DNA from 3 places in the Microbispora sp. ATCC PTA-5024 genome. Region 3 is predicted to be linked to each of the others. Evidence: predicted binding sites of a transcription regulator. Region 3 holds the regulator's gene; each other region holds the start of a gene.
What was found. The regulator HrcA, encoded in region 3, represses chaperone genes, less so after heat shock. The targets are predictions, from matches to a motif close to TTGGCACTCTCNNNNNGAGAGTGCCAA.

Region 1 (5,325 bases), on a different contig from region 3:
CCTGGAGGAGGTTGTGGCCCGAATGCTCCACCTAAGAGCTCCTTCACTCGCCGAACGACGCGTTCGGCCCGATCTCGCGGAGATGAACGAACAGGCGGGCACGGCCCGCGGGCCCAACTGTAGGCCCTGAGCAGGGCCGCGTTCGCGGGGACTGGAAAAGATCGTAATTGCCGGTGGATTGTCCGGGATTACGCGTGTCCGCGCAGGTCAGCAGCCTGATCGACGTCCCGGCAGAGCAGCGCGTACGGCCGGTCCTCGATGCGGGTGAGCACGACGACGGCCGCCTCGTCGCCCGACAGGCGCAGGTCCCTGCGCAGCCGCTCGACGTCCACGGCCGAGCCCCTCTTCTTGATGGTCAGCGTGCCGACCCGCCGCTCCCTGAGCGCCGCCCGCAGGCGTTTGAGCGAGAACGGCATGACCTCCTCCACCTCGTGACAGGAGGCCCACGCGGTGGGCACGAGCCGGTCTCCGGTCACGTACGCGATGCGGGGGTCGAGCAGGTGCCCGCCCACGATCTCGGCCACCTCCGCCACCAGATGGGCGCGGACGGCGGCGCCGTCGGGCTCGTAGAGGTACCGGCCGACCGGACCGGCAGCGGCCTCCGCCCCCGACGCCGTGAGCGTGTCCCCCGAGGGCAGCAGGGTGGCCCGCCGCCCGGCCGCGCCCCCGCCGACCCAGATCGCCGCCTCCTTGACCTCCCCCCGGTACGACACCCACTCGGCCTCCGTGCCTTCGGGGATCAGCTCGTACGGGATGCCGGGGGCGACCTTCAGGCAGGCCGCGGGCGCCCGGCCCACCAGGCCGAGGACCTCCGGCCAGCTGGGGGAGTAGGCCATCGGGTCGAACGTGCGCCCCCGCGCCCCCCGTCTGGCCGGGTCGGCGAACAGCAGCCCGTACGCCGAGGGGTCGGTCGCCGCGGCGTCGGCCGTCCGGACGCGGACCCGCTCCGACAGGCCGAGGGCGGCGGCGTTGGCGCGGGCGACCTCCGCCGTCAGCGGGTCGAGGTCGACCGCGTCGACCGGGCAGCCGGCGCGGGCGAGCGCGACGAGGTCGCCGCCGACCCCGCAGCAGACGTCCAGGACCGAGGGCGTGCCGAACCGGCGCAGGACCCCGGTGGCCCGGTGTGCGGCGACCTCGGCCCGGGTGGCCTGTTCGAGCCCGTGCGGCGTGAAGTACATGACCTCGGCGTCCCGGCCGAACTTGACCGCGGCCCGCCGCCGCAGCCCGGCCTGGGTGAGGGCGGCCGAGGTCAGCGCGAGCGGATGCGACCGGCGCAGGGCGGTCGCCGCAGCCACGGGGCCGGCGCCGGTCGCCAGGATCTCCACGGCCTCGGCCAGCGCCACGCGCCCCTCGGGTTCGAGCAGTGCGCGAAACGCCTCCAGGTCCACGGCCCCCGACGCTACCGCCTCACCGCGGGCGGCGCGCCGTCGGCCTCCGGATGCACCTGACCTGCGCTGCCGGTTCGTGTTGACTGTCACGCGCCACTTGCATACTGTTTCGTGTTGGCACTCTCCCGCTGAGAGTGCCAACAGCGACGAGACAGGTCTGACACCCGCGACGGCAGGCCGCTGGTCGCCTCTTCAGCTCATTCATCGCAATCTGAAGGGGAGGTCCGATCGTGACGACCGCCACTAAGGTTCCCGTTAAGCCGCTCGGCGACCGCATCGTGGTCCAGCCGCTTGAGGCCGAGCAGACCACCGCCTCCGGCCTGGTCATCCCGGACACCGCCAAGGAGAAGCCCCAGGAGGGCCGCGTGCTGGCCGTGGGCCCGGGCAACTGGGACGAGGACGGCGAGAAGCGCATCCCGCTCGACGTCAAGGAGGGCGACGTCGTCCTCTACAGCAAGTACGGCGGCACCGAGGTCAAGTACGGCGGCGAGGAGTACCTGGTGCTCTCGGCGCGCGACGTGCTCGCCATCATCGAGAAGTAGGCCGCGCACAGCGTGAGGAGCCCCGGGACATGTGCGCCCGGGGCTCCGTGCTCTCAAAAGGAGACTTGAATGCCGAAGATCCTGGAGTTCGAGGAGGACGCGCGGCGCGCCCTCGAGCGCGGCGTGAACGCCCTCGCCGACGCCGTCAAGGTGACCCTCGGCCCGCGTGGCCGCAACGTCGTCATCGACAAGAAGTTCGGCGCGCCGACCATCACGAACGACGGTGTGACCATCGCCCGTGAGGTCGAGCTGGACAAGCCGTACGAGAACCTCGGCGCCCAGCTCGCCAAGGAGGTCGCCACCAAGACCAATGACATCGCGGGCGACGGCACCACCACCGCGACGGTCCTGGCCCAGGCCATGGTCCGGGAGGGTCTGCGCAACGTCGCCGCGGGTGCCCAGCCGCTGTCGCTCAAGCGCGGCATCGACCGCGCCGCCAAGGCCGTGAGCGACCGCCTGCTGGAGGTCGCCCGTCCGGTCGAGGACAAGAAGGAGATCGCGCACGTCGCCACGATCTCCGCCCAGGACGCCAAGATCGGCGGCCTGATCGCCGAGGCGTTCGACAAGGTGGGCAAGGACGGCGTTATCACCGTCGAGGAGTCCAACGCCATGGGCCTCGAGCTGGAGTTCACCGAGGGACTCCAGTTCGACAAGGGCTACCTGTCCCACTACATGGTGACGGACCCCGAGCGCATGGAGTCGGTGCTGGAGGAGCCGTACGTCCTGATCCACCAGGGCAAGATCTCCTCCATCGCGGACTTCCTCCCCCTGCTGGAGAAGGTCGCCCAGACCAAGCGGCAGCTGCTGGTCATCGCCGAGGACGTCGAGGGCGAGGCCCTGGCCGTCCTGGTGACCAACAAGATCCGCGGCACCTTCAACTCCGTCGCCGTCAAGGCCCCCGGCTTCGGCGACCGCCGTAAGGCGATGCTGCAGGACATCGCGATCCTCACCGGCGGCCAGCTGGTGAGCGAGGAGGTCGGCCTCAAGCTGGAGCACGTCGGTCTCGACGTCCTCGGCACGGCCCGCCGCGTCGTGGTCAACAAGGACACCACCACCATCGTGGACGGCGCCGGCGACGCCCAGGCGATCGAGGACCGCGTCCGCGAGATCAAGCTGGCGATCGAGCAGTCCGACTCCGACTGGGACCGCGAGAAGCTCCAGGAGCGCCTCGCGAAGCTCTCGGGCGGCGTATGCGTGCTGCGCGTCGGCGCGGCCACCGAGGTGGAGCTCAAGGAGAAGAAGCACCGCCTGGAGGACGCGATCTCGGCGACCCGCGCCGCGATCGAGGAGGGCATCGTGTCGGGCGGCGGTTCCGCGCTCGTCCACGTGTCCAAGGCCCTCGACGACCTCAGCCTGGTGGGCGACGAGGCCACCGGCGTCTCGATCGTGCGCAAGTCGCTGATCGAGCCCGCCCGCTGGATCGCCGAGAACGCCGGCCTCGAGGGCTACGTCGTCACCACCAAGATCGCCGCGCTGAACCCCGGTGAGGGCCTCAACGCCGCCACCGGCGAGTACGGCGACCTGGTGGCCCAGGGCGTCATCGACCCGGTGAAGGTGACCCGCTCGGCCGTCCAGAACGCCGCGTCGATCGCCGGCATGCTGCTGACGACCGAGGCCCTCGTCGTGGACAAGCCCGAGGAGGAGGCCCCCGCGGCCGCCGGCCACGGTCACGGCCACGGGCACGGCCACTGACGAGGCTCCGAACGGAGAGGTGCGAGGCCACGGGCCGTTCGCAGGCCGCACGGCCGCCCGGACGGCCCGCCGGCCCCGCACCCACCCCGTCCGGCCCCTGTGAGGTCGCCGGACGCGAAAACGGCTCCCGCCGCCAGGCGGGGGCCGTTCGTCTTTTTCACAGTCAGAACACCTGACAAATATCGCTTGATTAGGGCATTTGGTTGGAATGTTCCAACGCTGCTGTGCTCGGTCGATTACCCATTGTTATCGCGCCGTCAATGTGACCAATCCGTAGCCTTTAACCATGACGACATGAACGATCGCGGCGGGCATCATGCGTAACGTGACCGAGGGATGCGTCGCCGACGCCGCAGTTGGGGTAAGGCTTGCGACGAGATCGGACGAGTCCGACCTCAGGGAACTGACCAGCCTTGCCGTTCAGGGAGATCGCCACGCGATCGAGTCGCTACTGGGACATCTGCGCCCGATGGTGGTGCGCTACTGCAGGGCCAGGCTCGGACGGGTGTCCGGTCACTACCACATCGCCGACGACGTGGCGCAGGAAGTGTGCATCGCGGTGCTGTCGGCGCTGCCGCGCTATCGGGACATGGGACGGCCGTTCGCGTCATTCGTGTTCGGCATCGCCTCCCACAAGGTCGCCGACGCCCTGCGCAGCTCCGTGCGCTCGGCCGTGCCGACCCAGGACCTCCCGGACGGGCCGGACGAGGGCCCGGGGCCGGAGGAGACGGTCGTCCGCTACATCGAGGCGCAGCACGCGCGGGATCTGCTGTCCCGGCTCCCGCACACGCAGCGGGAGCTTCTCATCCTCAGGGTTGTCTCAGGGCTTTCCGCCGAGGAGACGGGTAATGTACTCGGCATGTCCCCTGGTGCCGTCCGGGTCGCTCAGCATCGTGCTCTGGCCAGGCTCCGGCAGCTCGCCGAGTTGGAGTCGATTGCGTGACCACGAAACGTCGTCGTACGCCTCGCCATCTCGGGTCGTACGGCGATGCCGACGTGGAAGGCGACGTGATGCGGACGGACGCCGTCCTCGACGCGCTGGCCCGCCGTGAGCCGGTCGCCGGGGGCGACCCCGCCGTCCGGCTCCTCGGCGCGCTCGTCGCCGACGTCGACAGTCAGCGGCTCTCCTCGGTGTCGATAACGCCGTCCACGTAGCCCCTGGCGTACTCCCAGCTGACGTAGTCGGCCGGGTCGGGCTGGAAGGCCGGCTCGTGGACCTGCGGCCGGCCGTTGTCGATCATCTGGCGCAGGTTGCCGCGCAGCAGGTCCCAGTCGAAGTAGTGCTGGTCTCCGCATTCCGGGCAGTCGAGCACCAGCCCGAGCACCCCCTGCGGTTCGAGCAGCGAACGGAAGACCTCGACATCGGCGAGATCGGTCAGCGCCTCGTCGCGCTCGTCCGGCGTCAGCGGCTCCACGTCGTCGGGCGCTCCCAGCTCCGCCGCAGGATCCTCGGGGTCGTCCGCGAACGGATCGCGGGGGACGTCTTCCAGCACGCATCCCACCTTATGACCACCGTCCCCCGGACGAGCGAAAGTGCGCTCCATCTGCTCGTCCGGGCGTCTCCGTGTCCTCCGGCGTCCTCCCGGCCCCGCCTCCCAGCGGTCCGGGGGCTTCGTCAGAGCCAGCCGCGGCGGGCCGCCTCGACGCCGGCCTGGAAGCGCGTCTGCGCCCCCAGCTCGGTCATCGCCTCGGCGAACCGGGCG
Region 2 (5,325 bases), on a different contig from region 3:
CGTCGGTCACGGCCCCCGCGCGGAACCCCTCGGCTCCGGCCTCCCGTACGGCGGCCGCGAGCATGAAGCTGTTGGACTCCCAGATCTGCCCGTGGCCGAGCGGGGTGCCCGGCTCGGCCAGCTCGGCGCCGGTCGACAGCACGACGACCCGGGGCCGGGGCCGCACGGTCACCCGGCGGCGGCCGACACCGGCGAGGATGCCGAGCTGGGCCGGGCCGATCAGCGTGCCCTCGGGGAGCACGGTGTCGCCCGCCGCCACGTCCTCGCCCGCGCGCCTGATCGCGTTGCCCGGCTCGGCGGGCCTGTCGATCCGCACCCGGATCGTGCCGCCGTCCGTCCACTCGACCGGGACGACCGCGTCGGCGCCCGCGGGCAGCGGCGCGCCCGTCATGATCCTCGTGACGAGGCCGGGGCCGATGGCGTGCAGCCCGCCGTCCCCCGCCGGCACGTCCTCGATCACCGGCAGCGTGACGGGGACCCCGGCGACGTCCGCGGCGCGCACCGCGTACCCGTCCATCGCGGAGTTGTCGAACGGCGGCAGCGGCACGGGCGAGACCACGTCCTCGGCCAGCACGGCGCCGAGGGCGGCCTCGAGCTCGACCTCCATCGGGGCGAGCGGCCGCACCACCGCGAGGATGTCGGCGAGGTGGCGGTCGACGGGCTTCATCGGCTCAGGATCCGGTCTGGTCGAGGAACTCGCGCAGCCAGGGCAGGAACTCGGGGGCGAGGTCCTCCCGGTTGGCCGCGAACTGGACGACGGTCTGGAGGTACTCGAGCTTGTTGCCCGTGTCGTAGCGGCGTCCGCGGAACAGCACCCCGTGCACCGGCCCGCCCTCCTCGGGGCTCGTCGAGGCCAGGGTCCGGAGGGCGTCGGTGAGCTGGATCTCGCCGCCGCGGCCCGGCTCCGTCTTCTCCAGCACGGCGAACACGGCCGGGTCGATGACGTACCGCCCGATGATCGCCCAGTTGGACGGGGCCTCGTCGGCCGGCGGCTTCTCCACGAGGTCGGTCACGCGGACCACGTCGTCCTCCTCGGTCGGCTCGATGGCCGCAGCGCCGTACAGGGAGACGTGCTCGCGCGGCACCTCCATGAGCGCGATCACACTGCCGCCGTAGGTGGCCCGTACCTCGATCATGCGCCTGAGCAGCGGGTCGCGCGGGTCGATGATGTCGTCGCCGAGCAGGCACGCGAACGGCTCGTGGCCCACGTGCTGCTTGGCGCACAACACGGCGTGGCCGAGGCCCTTCGGCTCGCCCTGCCGCACGTAGTGCATCGTGGCGAGATCGACTGGCTCCTTGACCTGCGAAAGCCTCTCCTCGTCCCCCTTGGCGCGCAGCGCGTCCTCGAGCTCGTACGCTACGTCGAAGTGATCCTCGATGGAACGCTTGTTCCGGCCGGTCACCATGAGGACGTCGAGCAGCCCGGCGGACACCGCCTCCTCGACCACATACTGGATGGCCGGTTTGTCGACGATCGGCAGCATCTCCTTGGGGGTCGCCTTGGTCGCGGGGAGGAATCGAGTGCCGAGACCAGCCGCGGGGACCACTGCTTTCGTTACAGGATCGAAGTCAGCCATGGTTGAACACTAACGGAGCAGGCAATGGACAAGACGAACCTGCGTCGGCGGATCCTGCGCGACCGCGCCGCGCTCGACCAGGCCACCCTCCGGGAGTCCTCCGCCGCCGTGCGGGAGCTGCTCCTCGACCAGCCGTGGGTGCAGATGGCGGGGCTGGTCGCGTGCTACTGGTCGTTCGGCACCGAGCCGTCCACCCACGGGCTGGTCTTCGCGCTGTGGAAGCACGGCGCCACCGTGATCCTTCCGGTGCAGCGGCCGGACGGCGATCTCGACTGGGCCGTGTACGACGGGCCCGACTCCCTGGCGCCCGGCCCCGGCGGGTTCATGGAGCCCGTCGACACCCGTCGCGGCGTGGACGCCATCCGCACCGCCGCGCTCGTCCTCGTGCCCGCCCTCGCCGTCGACCGGACGACCGGGGTACGGCTCGGCCGCGGCCGCGGGCACTACGACCGGGCCCTGACCCGCGTGGGGCCCAACGTGCCGACCGTCGCCCTGCTGCACGAGGGCGAGCTCATCGAGGGTGTCCCCGCCGAGCCCCATGACCAGCCCGTACGGCTCGCCGTGCAGCCCAGTGGCATCGCCCACTTAGTGCGTATGTGACAAGATTGCCCCAGGTCGCGGCGAAGGGAGCGGGTAGGTCTGAACGTCTGGCTCCTCCTGTCCGCCGCCGTCGTGATCGCGGCCATCGCGTCCGTCCGGATCGCGCACCGCACCGGCCTCCCCAGCCTGCTGATCTACCTGGGGCTCGGCCTGTTCCTCGGCCAGTCGGGACTCGGGGGAGTCCACTTCGAGAACGCCCAGCTCGCCCAGCAACTCGGCCTCGTCGCCCTCGCCGTCATCCTCGCCGAGGGCGGCCTGACCACCAACTGGAGCCACGTCCGCGACGCGGTCCCCGCCGCGCTGGTCCTCGCGACGGCCGGGATCGCGGCCAGCATCGGCGCGATGGCCGTCGCGGTACACGCCCTGCTCGGCCTGGACTGGCGGCTGGCGCTGCTGCTCGGCGCCATCCTGGCCTCGACCGACGCGGCCGCCGTGTTCTCCGTGCTGCGGCGGCTGCCGCTGCCGCCCCGGCTGGCCGGGATCCTGGAGGCAGAGTCGGGGTTCAACGACGCCCCGACCGTCATCGTCGTGATGATGCTCAGCGAGGCCGCGGCCGGGGCGCCCTCGATGGGCGGAACCCTGCTGGAGACCATCTCCGAGCTGGCCATCGGCAGCGCGATCGGGCTGGCGGTGGGACCGGCGGGGGTGTACGCGCTGCGCCGGGTCGCGCTGCCCGCCTCGGGCCTGTACCCCATCGCCGTGCTCGCGCTCGCGTTCGTGGCCTACAGCGGCGCCGCCCTCCTGCACGGCAGCGGCTTCCTCGCGGTGTACGTCGCTACGCTGGTGCTCGGCAACGCCCGGCTCCCCCACCGGGCCGCGACGCGCGGCTTCGCCGAGGGGGCGGCCTGGCTCGCCCAGATCGGCCTGTTCGTCATGCTCGGCATGCTGGCCACCCTCGCCGAGCTGCCGCAGGTCCTCGTGCCTGCCCTGGTCGCGGGCCTGGTCCTGGTGCTTTTCGCCCGGCCGGTGTCCGTCGTGGTGTCGGCCGTGCTGGTGCGGCTGCTGCGGATCGGCGTCCTGTCGTGGCGCGAGCAGGTGTTCCTGTCGTGGGCCGGGCTCCGCGGGGCCGTGCCGATCGTGCTGGCCACCATCCCCTGGGCCGCCGGGATGCCCGGGGCTAAGGGGCTGTTCAACGACGTCTTTGTCATCGTCGTGGTGTTCACGATCGTCCAGGGGCCGACGCTGCAGTACCTGGCCCGCCTGCTCGGGGTGTCGGCCGAGGGCGAGGCCCGCGACCTGGACGTGGAGTCGGCCCCACTGGAGGAGCTGAACGCCGACCTCCTCCAGGTCCGGATCCCGCCGGGCTCGCTGATGCACGGCGTGGAGATCTTCGAGCTCCGCCTGCCCGCGAACACCATGGTCACCCTCGTCGTACGGAAGGGCCGGTCGTTCGTCCCGACGGACTCGACGCAGCTCATGGCGGAGGACCAGTTGCTGGTAGTGACCACGGCCGCCCAGCGGGAGACGGTCGAGCGCCGCCTGCGGGCCGTGAGCCGGCGCGGCAAGCTGGCCGGCTGGTACGGCGAACGCGGCGCCTGAGCGGCGGTGGTCGGCAAACGTCGTGGTCCGGGGTTTGGCGGAGTCGCTTGTGGCGGTGACGAGGGCGGACCCGGGGTGCTTGGCGGAGCCGCTCGGGGCGGTGACCAGGGCGAAGCCGGGGTGCCGCGGCACGAGTCGCAGGCGGCGCCGAGCGGCCTGCGGGTGCTGGGCCGGGTGGCATAAAGCGGGGTGGAGTGGCGTTTGGGCTCCTAGATTGCCTACCATTAGCAATCGACCCGGTCGAGTGCCAGTCTCAGGAGGAGCGCGTGCCCACCTACCAGTACGCCTGTACCGCTTGCGGGGAGCAGCTGGAGGCCGTTCAGAAGTTCTCTGACGACCCGCTCACGGAGTGCCCGGCCTGCCAGGGCCGTCTCCGCAAGGTCTTCTCCGCCGTCGGCATCGTCTTCAAGGGCTCCGGCTTCTACCGCACCGACAGCCGTTCCTCGGGCTCGTCGACGTCCACCACCTCGTCGAAGCCGTCGAGCGACTCCTCGAAGCCGTCCGGCGACGGGGCGAAGAAGGAGCCGGCCGCGGCGTCCGCCTCCTCGTCCTCCTCGTCCTCCTCGTCTTCGGCGTCGAGCTCGTCCGGTTCGTCGGGCTCGTCCTCGGGTTCGACGGCCGCCGCCTGACGGTCGGGCGCCGGCCTCAACCGGGGAGGCCGGCTGCCGGCTCTTCGTAGTTATCCACAGGCTCCGGCCGGACGGCGTCGTGGACCGCCTGATTCGCTAGGGTCGGCCGCATGGTCAATCGCGCAGAGATCGGGGTCATCGGCGGCTCCGGGTTCTACTCCCTGCTGGAGGACGCCGAGGAGATCGGCGTCTCCACGCCCTACGGACCGCCCAGCGACACGATCACCGTCGGTCGCATCGGCGAGCGGCAGGTGGCCTTCATCCCCCGGCACGGCCGGGGGCACGTCCATCCCCCGCACCGCATCCCCTACCGCGCCAACCTGTGGGCACTGCGCTCGCTCGGCGTCCGCCAGGTGCTCGCGCCGAGCGCCGTCGGCTCGCTCCGGGCCGAGATCGGGCCGGGCGCCCTGGTGGTCCCCGACCAGCTCGTCGACCGCACCGCCGGCCGCGTGCAGACCTACTACGACGCGGGCGGCGCCGTCCACGTGTCGTTCGCCGACCCCTACTGCCCCCTGGGCCGGGCGGCGGCGACCGCCATCGCCCGCGACGCCGACTGGGACCTGGTCGACGGCGGCACCCTCGTCGTGGTCGAGGGCCCCCGGTTCTCCACCCGGGCCGAGTCCCAGTGGTTCCAGTCCGCGGGCTGGTCGATCATCGGCATGACCGGGCATCCCGAGGCCGTCCTCGCCCGCGAGCTGGCCCTGTGCTACACGACGCTGGCCCTGGTCACCGACCACGACGCCGGCGTGGAGGCCGGCGAGGGGGTCACCCACGAGGAGGTCCTGGCGTTCTTCGCGGCCAACGTCGAGCGGATGCGCTCGCTCGTCCGGGACGTCGTCCAGGCCCTGCCCCACGAGCGCACCTGCCCCTGTGGCGACGCCCTCGACGGCATCAAGCTCCCCTTCGAGCTCCCGTAGCCCGTGGTGCCCGCTCCGAGCCGCCTGCTGGCCCGTCACCGCCGCCCGATCGCCGCGATCCTC
Region 3 (5,325 bases):
CGGGGCACGCCCGGGAGGAGCTGTCCGCGGCGGACCGGGAGGTGGAGCGGGTCATGCTGGAGCTGCGCCTGGAGAGCGGCTTCCCGCTGGCGGACCTGCAGCCGCGCGCCCGTACGGCCTGCGCCCGGGCTCTGGCGGACGGGCTGCTGGAGGTCGAGGCGTTCAAGGCGGGCCGGGCCGTCCTCACGCTGCGCGGCCGGCTCCTCGCCGACGCCCTGGTCCGGGACCTGACCTTCTAGCCCGGGCTAGGAGACCGGGTCGGTGACGAAGTCGATGAGCTCCTCGACCCGGCCGAGCAGCTCGGGCTCCAGGTCGGCGTAGGTCCGGACACGGCCCAGGATGTGCCGCCACGCCTCCTGGGGGTCCATCCGCCAGCCCAGCGCGGCGATCACGCCCTCCTTCCAGGGCACCCCGCGCGGCACGTCCGGCCAGGACGGGATGCCGAGAGCGGACGGCTTCACGGCCTGCCAGACGTCCACGAACGGGTGGCCGACGACGAGCACGTGGTCGCCGGACACCTGGGCGGCGATGCGGCTCTCCTTCGAACCGGGGACGAGGTGGTCGACGAGCACGCCGAGCCGCCTCCCGGGCTCGGGGGCGAACTCCGCGACGATGGCGGGCAGGTCGTCGACGCCCTCCAGGTACTCGACCACGACGCCCTCGACCCGCAGGTCGTGCCCCCAGATCCGCTCCACGAGCGAGGCGTCGTGGACGCCCTCGACATAGATCCGGCTGCCCTTGGCGACCTGGGCCCGCAGGCCCTCGACCGCGATGGAGCCGGACGCGCTGCGCAGGGGGCCCCTGGGGCCCGCGGCCGGCCGTACGAGGGTCACCGGCCGGCCCTCCAGGAGGAACCCGGCGGGCGTGAGCGGGAAGATCCGCCGCCGCCCGAACCTGTCCTCCAGCGTCACGGCCTCCTTGTCGCAGGCCACGACCGCCCCGCAGAACCGGCCCTCCGCGTCCTCGACGACGAGGTCGGGCTCCGCGGGGACCTCCGGGATCTGCCCTCGCCGGGGCCGCCGCCAGTCGCCGGAAAGCACGTCCCGCCCATACATGCCGGGAACGCTAGCAAATCGGAGGCCGCGCCGCGGGCGGTCAGGCGGCGCCGCGGCGCCGTGCCCCGGCCCGCCGGACGAGCACCACGACGGTGACGACGACGGCCGACAGGAAGCCGACCACGGGCAGCGCCAGGAACGCGACCGCGCCCCCCACGATCTTGCCGGCGTTGGCCGCGAACTGCTTGCCCACGCCGAACCTGACGCCCTCGCCCTCGCAGGTCACCTGGTACGTCGCGGCCTTCGGCACACCGACGTCGAACAGCAGCTCCCACGTCGTGCCGTTCACCGAGACGGTCTGGGACGCAGCGGGCTTGGTCAGCGTGACGGACGGGTCCTGGCCGTCCCCCACCTGGCACTGCACGTTGGTCGGCTGGTCGGCCGCGGCGTAGATCGCCGGCTTGTCGTGCGGGTCGAGCGCGACGCTCACGGTCTGGCCGCTCGCGAACGTCGTGGACGGTGCGGTGTCGTCGATCGTGGAGAAGATCCCGCCCGCGAGGCCGCCGACGCCGGCGACCACCAGGACGACGAACAGCGCCCAGGCCAGGAAGATCCACAGAAGCCGGGGGCGTACGGGACCGGACGCCTGCGGAGGGCCGTACCCGCCGTACGGGCCGTACGACGGCGGGAAAGCGGGGGTGGGCCCGTACTGCTGCCCGGGGGTCGCGTCCCGCGGCAGCCGGACGGTGGCGTCGGCGGGCCCCTGGGGGAAGTTCTCGCTCATGGGCGGAAGCTTCGCGTATGTCACTTGTAGGGGATTTGCAGTCCGCTTGCCCCGGCTGCCCATCGTGTTATCGCACGCTGCGGGGTGGTAGCCGTAGACTTGGCACTCGGGAACACAGAGTGCCAGGCTTTGTGTTTCCCAAGCACAGGAGGTGACACCTTGCTCGACGACCGCAAGCTCGCCGTTCTGCGCGCCATCGTCGAGGACTACGTGTCCACCAACGAGCCGGTGGGCTCCAAGGCCCTCGCCGACAGGCACAACCTCGGCGTCTCGCCCGCCACCATCCGCAACGACATGGCGGCGCTGGAGGAGCAGGGGTACATCGCCCAGCCCCACACCAGCGCGGGCCGGGTGCCGACCGACAAGGGGTACCGCCTGTTCGTCGACCGGCTCTCCCAGATCAAGCCGATGTCGGGCGCGGAGCGGCGGGCGATCGAGACCTTCCTGGCCGGGGCCGTGGATCTCGACGAGATCGTCATGCGGACCGTGCGGCTGCTCGCGCAGCTCACCCGCCAGGTCGCGGTCGTGCAGTACCCCTCGCTGACCAGGTCGTCGGTGCGCCACGTGGAGATCGTCCCGCTGGCGGCCCGCCGGGTGATGCTCGTGCTGATCACCAACACCGGCCGGGTCGAGCAGCGCGTCGTCGACCTGCCCGAGGAGGTGGGCGACGAGCGCATCGCGAACCTGCGCGGCATCCTCAACGGCTGCCTGGACGGCTGCGGCCTGTCCAGCGTGCCGGAGACCGTGGCCGACGTCCCCGACCGGCTGCCGCCGGAGGACCGGCAGGTGGCCGCGACGATCCTGTCCGTCCTGCTGGAGACGCTCGTCGAGCGGCACGAGGAGAAGATCGTCTTCGGCGGCACGGCCAACCTCGCGGCCGCCGACTTCAGCGTGGGGCTGCGCGACGTGCTCGAGGCGCTGGAGGAGCAGGTCGTGCTCATCCGCCTGCTGGGAGAGACCCACGGCATGTCCGAGCTCACCGTAAGGATCGGCTCGGAGAACCCCTACAGCGGCCTCCGCGGCACGTCCATCGTCGCCGCGGGGTACGGTTCGGGCGACAAGGAACTGGCCCGGCTCGGAGTGCTGGGCCCGACACGAATGGACTATCCGGTGACGATGGGTGCGGTCCGCGCGGTGGCGCGTTACGTCGGCCAGATCCTGGCGGGGTCATAAGTGTCCAACGACTACTACGCGACTCTCGGCGTGCGTCGCGACGCGAGCCAGGAAGAGATCAAGAAGGCGTACCGCCGCCTCGCCCGGGAGCTGCACCCGGACGTCAACCCCGACCCGGAGACCCAGGAGCGGTTCAAGGAGATCACCCAGGCGTACGAGGTGCTGTCCGACGCGAGCAAGCGCCGGATGTACGACCTCGGGGCCGACCCCTTCGGCGGCGGCGCGGGCGCCGGGGCCGGCGGGTTCGGCGCGGGCTTCCCGTTCAGCGACATCATGGACGCCTTCTTCGGCTCGGCCGGGACGGCCCGCGGCCCGCGCTCCCGCGCGCGGCGGGGGCGCAACGCCACCATCCGGGTCGAGCTCGACCTGTCGGAGGCCGCGTTCGGCACCACGCGGGAGATCGTCGTGGACACCGCCGTCCTGTGCGAGGTCTGCCAGGGTTCCGGGGCCGCCGCCGGCACCCACCCCGACACCTGCGACATGTGCCACGGCCGCGGCGAGGTCTCCCAGGTCACCCGCTCGTTCCTCGGCCAGGTCATGACCTCCCGGCCGTGCCCCCAGTGCGGCGGGTACGGCAGCGTCATCCGCCACCCCTGCATGGAGTGCTCCGGCGAGGGCCGGGTCAGGACCCGCCGCACGATCAAGGTGCGGATCCCGGCCGGAGTCGAGGACGGCACCCACATCCAGCTCGCGGGCGAGGGCGAGATCGGCCCCGGCGGCGGCCCTCCGGGGGACCTGTTCCTCGAGATCGTCGAGCGGCCCCACGCGATCTTCGAGCGGCGCGGCGACGACCTCCACTGCACCGTGCACATCCCGATGACGGCGGCCGCCCTGGGCACCTCGATCTCGATCGAGACGCTCGACGGGCCCGAGGACATCGACGTGCGCCCGGGCACGCAGGCCGGCCAGGTCATCCCCCTGTACGGCAAGGGCGTCCAGCGCCTCAACGAGAACGGCCGGGGCGACCTGCTCATCCACGTGAACGTCGAGACGCCGACCAAGCTCGACCCGCCGCAGGAGGAGCTGCTCAAGGAGCTCGCCAAGCTGCGCGGGGAGGAGCGCCCGCCCGGGAAGTTCTCCCCCGGCCAGCAGGGCTTCTTCTCGCGGCTCCGCGACGCCTTCAACGGCCGCTGACCCACGCGCGGGCCCCGGGCCGGCGGGCCCGGGTGAGGAGAAGTCATGAGCGTTCCCGTGTTCCTGGCCGGCGCGGCCGCCCTCGCGGCCGATCCGGTCGTCCTCGACGGCCCGGAGGGCCGGCACGCGGCGGCCGTCCGGCGGCTGCGGCCCGGCGAGCGCGTCGACCTGACGGACGGCGCGGGCCGGGTCGCCGAGTGCGAGGTGGCGACCGCCGGCAGGGACGCCCTGACGGCCCGGGTGCTGCGCCGCTACGAGGTGGAGGCCCCGCGGCCGCGCCTGGTGGTGGTGCAGGGGCTGCCCAAGGGCGAGCGGGGCGAGCTCGCGGTCGAGATGATGACCGAGGCCGGGGTGGACGTGATCGTCCCGTGGGCCGCGGCGCGCTGCGTGACGCAGTGGAAGGGCGACCGGGCGGCCAAGTCGCTCGCCCGCTGGCGGAGCGCCGCCCGGGAGGCCGCCAAGCAGGCCCGCCGCTTCCACCTGCCGGAGGTGACCGAGCAGGCCGGCACGGCCCGGGTGCGGGAGCTGATCTCCGGCGCCGCGCTCGCCGTCGTCCTGCACGAGGAGGCCGCCGAGCCGCTCAGCGGGCTCACGCCGCCGAAGGCCGGCGAGCCGGGGGACGTCGTCGTCGTGGTCGGCCCCGAGGGCGGGATCGCCGACGACGAGATCGCGGGCTTCCGGGACGCGGGAGCCGTACCGGCCCTGCTGGGGCCGACCGTGCTGCGGACCTCGACCGCGGGCGTCGCAGCCGCGGCCGTGCTTCTGGCCCGCTGCGGCCGCTGGTAGCCCACACCCCGCAGACCGGCAGGGCTCGGCGGGGACGGCGAGGGCGTCGGCGTGACGGTCGCGCCCGGCGGTCTCTAGGACGCAGGCGTGGAGGCCGCGTCGGGCGCCACCGAGTCGCTCGCCGTCGGGGACGGCGAGGGCGTCGGCGTGACGGTCGCGCTCGCCGGAGCCGACGGGGTCGCGGTGGACGTGGGCGGCTGGGACGACGGCGGCGGGGTCTGCGCGGGCGCGCAGGAGGGGCCGTTCGTCGTCTCCGGCTCGACCACCCCGGCGCTCGGGGCGGGCGTGGCGCAGGGGTCGGACCTGCTCGGTGTGGGCTTGGGGCTCGCCCCGGCCCTGTGCGTGGGGGGCGGCGTCGGGTGCTGAGTCCCGTGCGTCGCCCCGGTGGTGGGGACGACGATCTGGTGCGTCGCCCCGGGCGCCGGGGGACGCTGGATCGAGGAGGTGTCGGGC

Region 1: a site for HrcA is predicted at 1,503-1,529, ahead of groES (co-chaperone GroES). Genes of this name have one in related genera too.
Region 2: a site for HrcA is predicted at 3,941-3,967, ahead of MPTA5024_RS44780 (FmdB family zinc ribbon protein). Genes of this name have one in related genera too.

The regions. Positions count from the first base shown of each region.
Region 1 covers NZ_KI866524.1:922,373-927,697, reverse strand. Annotated here, with positions in the region: gene MPTA5024_RS24730 (hypothetical protein) at 1-31, opposite strand, end outside; gene MPTA5024_RS24725 (class I SAM-dependent methyltransferase) at 189-1,388, opposite strand; gene groES (co-chaperone GroES) at 1,619-1,930, shown strand; gene groL (chaperonin GroEL) at 2,000-3,622, shown strand; gene MPTA5024_RS24710 (sigma-70 family RNA polymerase sigma factor) at 3,939-4,565, shown strand; gene MPTA5024_RS41270 (anti-sigma-D factor RsdA) at 4,562-4,777, shown strand; gene MPTA5024_RS24705 (DUF5319 domain-containing protein) at 4,738-5,115, opposite strand; gene MPTA5024_RS24700 (helix-turn-helix transcriptional regulator) at 5,238-5,325, opposite strand, start outside.
Region 2 covers NZ_KI866527.1:370,016-375,340, forward strand. Annotated here, with positions in the region: gene glp (molybdotransferase-like divisome protein Glp) at 1-667, opposite strand, end outside; gene galU (UTP--glucose-1-phosphate uridylyltransferase GalU) at 672-1,577, opposite strand; gene MPTA5024_RS36165 (5-formyltetrahydrofolate cyclo-ligase) at 1,602-2,177, shown strand; gene MPTA5024_RS36170 (potassium/proton antiporter) at 2,217-3,716, shown strand; gene MPTA5024_RS44780 (FmdB family zinc ribbon protein) at 3,983-4,345, shown strand; gene MPTA5024_RS36180 (S-methyl-5'-thioadenosine phosphorylase) at 4,456-5,262, shown strand; gene cpaB (Flp pilus assembly protein CpaB) at 5,269-5,325, shown strand, end outside.
Region 3 covers NZ_KI866522.1:2,500,294-2,505,618, reverse strand. Annotated here, with positions in the region: gene hemW (radical SAM family heme chaperone HemW) at 1-239, shown strand, start outside; gene MPTA5024_RS11370 (DUF3097 domain-containing protein) at 246-1,055, opposite strand; gene MPTA5024_RS11365 (hypothetical protein) at 1,096-1,779, opposite strand; gene hrcA (heat-inducible transcriptional repressor HrcA) at 1,939-2,952, shown strand; gene dnaJ (molecular chaperone DnaJ) at 2,953-4,086, shown strand; gene MPTA5024_RS11350 (16S rRNA (uracil(1498)-N(3))-methyltransferase) at 4,132-4,872, shown strand; gene MPTA5024_RS11345 (hypothetical protein) at 4,947-5,325, opposite strand, start outside.